Regions from separate parts of the Nocardiopsis moroccensis genome, predicted to be linked through region 1. Evidence: riboswitches for the same ligand, from Rfam matches in the RefSeq annotation. Region 1 holds a riboswitch; the other holds the start of a gene.
What was found. A riboswitch is a leader RNA that binds a small molecule or an ion and turns the genes downstream of it on or off. The one in region 1 is predicted to bind thiamine pyrophosphate.
Positions count from the first base shown of each region.

Region 2: linked by a shared signal. The riboswitch ahead of thiD (bifunctional hydroxymethylpyrimidine kinase/phosphomethylpyrimidine kinase) and the one ahead of ACUKCB_RS26715 (ECF transporter S component) in region 1 are both predicted to bind thiamine pyrophosphate.

Region 1 is NZ_CP199747.1:6,040,369-6,044,552, reverse strand. It holds gene ACUKCB_RS26725 (energy-coupling factor transporter transmembrane component T family protein) at 1-524, opposite strand, end outside; gene ACUKCB_RS26720 (ABC transporter ATP-binding protein) at 521-2,164, opposite strand; gene ACUKCB_RS26715 (ECF transporter S component) at 2,168-2,797, opposite strand; TPP riboswitch at 2,880-2,987, opposite strand; gene ACUKCB_RS26710 (transglycosylase domain-containing protein) at 3,145-4,184, opposite strand, start outside.
Region 2 is NZ_CP199747.1:285,239-289,422, reverse strand. It holds gene ACUKCB_RS01170 (acyl-CoA synthetase) at 1-1,039, shown strand, start outside; gene ACUKCB_RS01165 (DUF368 domain-containing protein) at 1,460-2,389, shown strand; TPP riboswitch at 2,491-2,591, shown strand; gene thiD (bifunctional hydroxymethylpyrimidine kinase/phosphomethylpyrimidine kinase) at 2,580-3,383, shown strand; gene ACUKCB_RS01155 (alanine/glycine:cation symporter family protein) at 3,614-4,184, opposite strand, start outside.

The DNA.
Region 1 (4,184 bases):
CGGGCCCGGCGGGCGAGCGTGATGGTCCGCCACTGGTCGGCGAGCAGCGGGATGAGCCGCAGCGCCGCGAGCACGCCCATGGCGGGCCGCTCGGGCACCCTGAGCTTCTGCACGAGCCCGTCGGACATCTCCGTGGGATCGCTGCTGACCGCCGCGAGCAGCCCGGGCAGGGCGATGGCCAGCAGACGCACCGCCGCGCCCACCGCCCCCTCCAGCCCGTGTTCGCCGTACAGGTAGTTGACAGCTCCGCTGCTGAGTCCCATCAGCAGGAAGGGGCCGCCCAGGACGAGCAGGGTGCGCCGATCGACGCCGCTGAACGGCACGGTCAGCAGGACCGCGAGCAGGACCACGCCGCCGGTGACCGCGTCCACGGCAGGAATCAGCCCGATCCCGATCGCCAGCGCGGCCAGCAGTTTGGCGGCCGGGTTCAGACCGGTGAGCCAGTAGCGGGCTCCCCCGCCTCCGGGCACGTCAAGGGTCAGCGTGTCCCCGCCCGTCGCGCGGGTGTGCGGTGGGGTGCTCACGAGTCCCCCTCACGCCGTGCCGGCCGCGGGTTCGCCGCAGCCGGGACCCCCAGGGGCGGGCCCACGACGGGCGGAGCCCTGTCCGGGGGCGCGGTCGGGGGCGGGACCGTTTCCCGGGGCCCCGTCGCAGGGTCGGGGACGGCACGGCCGTCGGCCACCCGCACGCGCACGTCCGTCAGACTGCGCAGGAGCAGTTCGTCGTGCGTGGCCATGGCCACGGCCCGGCCCTCGGCCCGCAGGGCGCCGAGCAGCTCCACCAGCTCCGTCCAGGTGCGGGTGTCCTGGCCGAAGGTCGGCTCGTCCAGGGCCAGTACGTCGGGTGCGTGCGAGGGGCCCGAACTGAGCGCGGTGGCCACCGAGAGCCGCCGCTTCTCCCCGCCGGAGAGCGTGTACGGGTGCGCGTCGGCCAGGCCGCTGAGCCGCAGCCGTTCCATCAGCTCACCGACCCAGCGTTCCGTCCCGGCCTCGTCCAGCCCCGCGCGCAGCGGGGCGAAGCGCAGCTCGTCGCGGACGGTGCCGGTGACGAACTGGTCCTCGGCGTGCTGGAAGACCGTGCCCACGTGCCGGGCCAGGCGCCGTGCGGGCCAGCGCACGAGCGGACGCCGGTCGGCCTCGGCCAGCGGTCCGCGCGGCAGCACCCGGCCCCGGTGCGGCTTGGACAGTCCGGCCAGCATGGTGAGCAGCGTGGACTTGCCCGCGCCGTTGGGGCCGGTCAGGGCGGTCGCCGTTCCGGCCGCCAGGGTGAGGTCCACCCCGTCGAGCACCGTCCGCCGGGGTGCGGCCCGCACGCCCACCTGGAAGGGGGTGCGCGCGGCGACGCCGACGGTCTCGACCAGGGCCGGCCCGCCGGGCGCAGGCGGGACCTCGGGCACCGGTTCGTTCCCGGGGATCCACACGCCCTGTCGGGCCAGGGACCGTCCGTGCTCCGCGAACACCCTCCTCGGCGCCCCGTCGGCGATCACTCCGCCGCCCGGCTCGACCACCACGACCCGCTCCACCAGGTCCACGACGTCGGCGACCCGGTGTTCGACCAGCACGAGAGTGGCCTCGGTCTCGGTGAGCAGGCGGGCCAGCAGCGCGCGTACCAGTTCGGCCCCGGCGGGGTCGAGGTTGGCGGTGGGCTCGTCCAACAGCAGCAGGCGCGGACGCATCGCCAGCGCCCCCGCGATGACCAGGCGCTGCTTCTCACCGCCGGACAGGGCCCCGGTGGAGTGCCGGAGTCCGTAGGGGAAACCGACCTCGGCCATGGACCGCTCCACCCGGGGCCAGATCAGCTCCGGGTCCACACCCAGGTTCTCCAGGCCGAACGCGACGTCGTCACCGGCTCGGGCCATCACCAACTGGGTCTCGGGGTCCTGGCTGACCAGCCCGACGCCTCCCCTGCCCCGGTCGGCCGGGCGGCCGTTCACGAGCAGCGATCCCTCCTGGTCGCCGCTGATGGCGCCGTCCTGGCCGGTGAGCCCGGCCAGGGAGTGCAGCAGGGTGGACTTACCCGCCCCGGAGGCGCCCAGCAGCAGTACGCGTTCACCGGGTTCGATGGTCAGGTCCACGCCCCGCAGCGCGTGGGTGGCACGACCCGAGTGCTTCCAGCCCCACCCGGAGAGTTCCACGCGCGCGCCGCGGGCGTTCGGTCCGGCCACGGGTCAGCCCTTGGCCGACGGGAAGGGCGCCAGGGCACCGGAGCGGGCCAGCGCCGTGGTGAGCAGACGCGCACCCACACCCGCGATGACCGCCGCGCTGATCACCACGATCACCCCGTAGGTCACCTGGTAGTGGAGCGGCCAGGTGACGTTGTAGGCGATGTTGTCGCGGATGGCCGGGGAGACACCCGCGACCGCGGCCGCGAGCACGGCCACGCCCATGTTCCACCGCCGGTAGGCGAAGGCCAGGAAGACCAGTTCGGGCAGCAGCCCCTGGAGGGTGCCGTCGAGGATGACCATGATCCCCCACTGGGTGCCCAACACCGCCGAGACCGAGGCGGCCGCGACCGAGGTGAGCAGGGCCGCGCCCGGCTTGCGGATGATCAGGCCGCCGAGCACGCCGGAGATCAGCCACATGCCGTAGACGACGGCCTGCCCGGGCGGGAAGGCGACGAACAGCGGCGTGGTGACCGACCAGACGATGTTCCACAGCCAGAAGACGACGCCGACGGCGACGCCGATCACGGCGGCCACGACGATGTCGACGGTGCGCCAGCTCCGGAACCTCTCGCGGATCTGACGGACGAAGCCCGTCCGCTCGGTGCCGGTTCCGGGGTCGGATTCGGTACTCATTCTGGTGATGTCCCTTCGTCGGGGGTGACGAGGGCCCATGTGGCTAAGAGCGCCACACCGGCGTACCCGGGTACGCGCACGGTGGCGAGTTCCTATGACTTCCTTCGCTGGCATGACCCAGATCAGGTGTGTAAGGGTCTGCGGCTCGGTGCCGCACTCTCAGCGCTCACGCGCTCCCCTGTCGGATTGGCTCCATTATGGGGCAACAAGGAGAGCTGTGGGATGTTTCCACCCCACAGCCCTCACTGTGACCGTTTGGAGGTTCCGCCCAGTGACGGCCCCGTTCCCGTTCCCGGCACGGGATCCGGTCCGGGTGTGGAACCCCGTTCCAGGCCTCGGATTCCGGCCTAGGCGTCGGAGTCGTCCTCCTTCTCCTTGGGTGGTTCGGCCTTCGGGTCGCCGAAGGCGCCCGGCGAACCGGCGAAGCTCTCCGCGGGCAGCGAGCCGGTGGCGCCGCGCATGCTCTCCTGCCAGATCGGACCGGGCAGGGTGCCGCCGTAGACGATGCCGTAGTAGCGGCCGCCGATGGTCACGCCCTGGAGCGGGTGCTTCTCACCGCCGCGCACGTCGCCGACGGCCACCGTCGAGGCGAGGTTCGGGGTGTACCCGGCGAACCAGGCGTAGGCGGCGCTGTCCGTGGTGCCGGTCTTGCCCGCGACCGGACGGCCCAGGCCCAGACCGTTGGCGGTACCGCCGTTGAAGGTCTGCTGGAGCAGGTGGTTGACGCCGTCTGCGGTCCGCTTCTTGATCACCTGCTCGCACTCGGAGCTGGCCTTGGTCTCCTCGCCCGTCTCGTCGTCGGTCACCGAGCGCACCGGGCGGGGCTCGCAGTACTCGCCACGGGCCGCGAAGGTCGCGTACGCGGCGGCCATGGTCAGCGGGGAGACCTCCTGGTCGCCGAGGGTGAACGAGCTCCACACCCCGAGTTCACCGCCGTCGGCGCGGTGCACGCCGAGTTTCTTCGCCATCTTCGCGGTGTCGCACAGGCCCACCCGCTTCTGGAGCTGGGCGAAGTAGGTGTTCACCGACCCCTTGGTCCCGCTGATCATGTTGTGGCTGCCCCCGTCGCTCTCACCGGCGTTGCGCACGCTCCACGAGGACATCGTGCCGCCCTCGCAGTTGGTCATGCCGCTGATCGACATGCTCTTGGGCGCGGAGAAGCTGGTGCCGTACCCCAGGCCCTCGTCCAGCGCGGCGGCCAGCGTGAAGGGCTTGAAGGTCGACCCGGCCTGGTATCCGGTGGAGCCGCCGTCGGCCTGGTCGACCGCGAGGTTGATCGAGGTCGTGCCGACCTGGTCGTCGTCGAACCCGTGGCGGAGGTTCTGGGCCAGACCGCGCACCCGGCCGGAACCGGGTTCGACGAAGGCCTGGGCGGCGAACTTGGTGG
Region 2 (4,184 bases), 430 kb from region 1:
CTCCCCGGGCACCCCGCGTGCCCGGACCCCGAAGGACGTGGCCGACCGCGCCGCCCGCTGCTTCCCGCAGCGGATGCTGGTGCTGGGCCCGCTGATGCACGCGGCCGGCCAGTGGAACGCGTTGAGCATGCTGCTGTGCGGCAAGCGCGTGGTGCTGTCCACGGACCGCAGCTTCTGCCCGGACCGGGTGCTGGAGCTGGCCCACCGGGAGGGTGTGCACACCGTGCAGCTGGTGGGTGACGCGATGGCCCGTCCGCTGGCCAGGCACCTGCTGACCGAACCCTCCCTGTGCCCCGACCTCACCTCGGTGCGTTCCGGCGGCACTCCGCTGACGCCTGCTGTGCGCGGGCTGTGGCGGGCGTGGCGCGAGGACGTCGCCCTGGCCGACGCCTACGGGGGATCGGAGACGGGCGTGTGCGGTTCGGCGACCGCCCCCGACGCGGAGGAGACCGTCACCTCTCCGGACCGGCGCAGTTTCACCATGGGCGGCAGCATCGCGGTGCTCGACGGGTCGCTGCGCCCGCTGGCCCCGGGTTCGGCCGAGGTCGGCCGCATCGCGCGAACCGGCCGGATCCCGCTGGGCTACTACAACGATCCGATCGCCACCGCCCGCACCTTCCCCACGGACGGGCAGGGGCGGCGCTGGGCTCTGTCGGGCGACTACGGCACCCGGGCCGCGGACGGTTCGATCGTGCTGCTGGGGCGGGGCAGCGTCGTCATCAACACCGCGGGGGAGAAGGTCTACCCCGAGGAGGTGGAGGCCGTGCTGAAGGCACACCCGTCGGTGGACGACGTGATCGTGGTGCCCGCACCGGACGAGACGCTCGGCCAGCGGGTGACGGCGCTGGTGTCGCTGGCCCCCGGGGCCTCCCTGCACGAGGACGCGCTGCGTGCGCACTGCCGGGTCCGGCTGGCCGGGTTCAAGGTGCCCCGGACCGTGCACTTCGTGGACCGGGTGCGGCGCACCGCCGTGGGCAAGCAGGACTACCGGTGGGCCGCGTCGGTGGCAGGCGAGGGGACCGCGGCGCTCACCCTGTGATCCCACGGCGCCCGCTCCGGGCGCCGATGCCCTCACCCCGTGTTCCGGTGCCTCTGCCGGCGAAGCCCCGTCTCCTCCTTCCCTGACGGGCTCCGCTTTTCGGCCTCGGAGGCGACGCATACAACCCCAGCCGAAACCTCGCTTTTCTGGGTGGACGAGCGCCTGTTCCTCCTCCGGTCACCGCTAGACTTGGCGCTGCCCGGCCCTGGGCCCGACGGCTCCCCTCCCCCATCACGCGGCCCGGGCCGTCAAAACTCGGCGCGGATCCGGACATCGGGCCCAGAAGCGGTTACCAGACGGGTCCGCGCGGACCAGCACCCCTTTGACCCCCGCCGGTCTACCGTGGAAACGGGACCGGCGGCCCCATCAGGACGGAGGACGGCGCCCCTCCCGGGAGTCCCCGGGCACGCGCCCGACAACATGGCCAAGTCAGTAGGCTCCTACATCTTCAACGCGGTGCGCGGCGGGGCCGTGGGCACCTCAGAGGCGCTGCCCGGTATCAGCGGCGGCACGGTCGCCCTGATCGTCGGCCTCTACGACCAGCTGATCGGCGGCGCCGGCCACATGGTCAGCGGGATCAAGCGCTACCTCACCGACGTCCCGCGCGGTCGCGGCAAGGACCGGGCCAGGGCGCAGTTCCGCCAGGTGGAATGGTCCGTCCTGGTTCCCGCGCTGATCGGGATGGCGGTGGCCCTGGTCCTGGCGCTGCTACTCATCGCCCCGCTGGTCGAGGAGTACACCCAGTACGCCTACGCCATCTTCTTCGGGCTCGTGCTGGCCTGCCTGTGGATCCCCTACACCGGCGCCGGCCGCAGCTGGCGGGCGGGCCATTACCTGATCGCCCTGGCCTTCGCCGCCCTCACCTTCTTCCTGACCGGCCTTCCGGGCGCCAACCTGCCCACACACCCGGTGGTGGTCTTCCTCGTCGCCTCGGTCGCGATCTGCGCGCTGGTCCTGCCGGGCCTGTCCGGTTCCTTCATCCTGCTGACCGTCGGCCTGTACGGGCCGACCAAGGACGCGGTGGGGAACCTCGACTTCGTCTACCTGGGCACCTTCGCCCTCGGCATGATCACGGGTCTGGCGGTCTTCGTGAAGGTCCTCCAGTACCTACTGGAGAACTTCCACCACATGACCCTGGTGGTCCTGACCGGTTTGATGGCGGGTTCCCTGCGCGCCCTGTGGCCCTGGCAGAACGAGGAGCGGGAGATCCTCCCCGCCACCGAAATCCCGGTGACCGTCACCCTCATGGTGCTCGGCTTCGCCGTCATCGTCGGGGCCATCGTCTGGGAACGCCGCAAGCGGGAGCGGTTGGAGGCCACCCAGCGCCGACCGGACGTCACCGTCCACTGACCGGAGCCGCCGGTCCGGGGCCGAGGCGCGTCAACGCCTCCCGGGACCTCGGTTAGAGTCGGAACCACCACAAACACATACGGATGCCGGGGCCGCGAGGCCCCGGCGGCGCGGGGTGCCGGAGACAGACCTGCCGGCTGAGAGCACACCCGTCGAACCTGCCCTAGTTAGTACTAGCGAAGGAACGCCCATGAGCGCGTACAACGTCGTGTCCATCGCCGGAAGCGACCCCAGCGGGGGCGCCGGCATCCAGGCCGACCTGAAGTCGTTCTCCGCCCACGGGGTCTACGGGATGACCGTGGTGACGGCGTTGACCGCCCAGTCCACACGCGGGGTCACCGGGGTGCACGGTGTCCCCGCGTCGTTCGTCACCGACCAGATGGACACCCTGTTCTCCGACGCGACCGTGCACGCGGTCAAGGTGGGGATGCTGTCGACCTCCGAAGTCACCGAGGCGGTCGCGGCGGCCGTGGACCGGTACGACCTGCCGAACGTGGTGGTGGATCCGGTGATGGTGGCCAAGAGCGGTGACCGGCTGTTGGAGAGCTCGGCGATCGAGGCGCTGCGCAGCGAACTGCTGCCACGCGCCGACCTGATCACCCCGAACCTGCCTGAGGCCGCCGACCTGCTCGGCGAAGCCGAGGCCACCGACCTCAAGCAGATGCGCGACCAGGCCGAGCGCCTGCTGGAGCTGGGCCCGCGCCACGTCCTGATCAAGGGCGGGCACCTTCCGGGGGAGGAGAGCGTGGACCTGCTGGTCGACGGGGTGACGGAGCCGGTGGAGTTCCGCGCCGGGCGGGTGGACACCCGCAACACCCACGGCACCGGCTGCACCCTGTCGTCCTCGATCGCCGCCCTCCTCCCGCAGCGCCCGGACACGGTGACCGCCGTGGCCGACGCCAAGGAGTACCTGACCCGGGCCCTGGTCCGTGCCGGGGAGATCGACGCCGGCGGCGGCCAGGGCCCCGTGCACCATTTCCACCTTTGGTGGTAGCAGACACTGCCACCTCTGGTGGTAGCAAGCACAGCCACCTCTGGTGGTAGCAGGCACAGCCGTCCCCGGTGGTGGCAGGACAACCGTCCCTGAATCGCCCCTGGTACCAGGAAGCACAGCCCCCTTGCCGGGGAGAGACGAAGGGGGACCGGCCGCAGCGGCCGGTCCCCCTCCTGTCAGCCCGCCGAGTGCGCGGGAACGGGTGCGCTTCTCCGAGCGCGCGAACGCCCCTAGCCGCGCACGTCGTCCATGACGGCGTCCGGGTTACGCCAGTCGGGGTGTCCGAAGAACTTCTTGGTCTCCGCGACGATGACCGGCGACAGGAGCAGCAGGCCGACCAGGTTGGGCAGGGCCATCAGGCCGTTGGCGATGTCGCTGAACAGCCAGACCGAGTCGAGGCTGGCCACCGCCCCGACGAAGATGATCACGATGAACACCAGACGGTAGGGCAGGACGAGCCCGCGGCCGCCCAGGAACTCCACGCAGCGCTCTCCGTAGTAGGCCCAGCCGAGCAGGGTGCTGAAGGCGAACACCGCCACCGCGAGCGCCACGACGTAGGCACCGGCGGAACCGAACGCCGGGCTGATGGTCCCCAGGCCCTCGGTCAGCGCCTGCGAGGTGAGCAGGGAACCGTCCTCGGGGTTCTCCACCTCCCACACACCGGTGGTGATGATGACCAGGCAGGTCATGCTGACCACGATGATGGTGTCGATGAAGGTCTGGGTCATGGAGACCATGGCCTGGCGGACCGGCTGGGTGGTCTTGGCCGCGGCGGCCGCGATGCCGCCGGTGCCCAGGCCG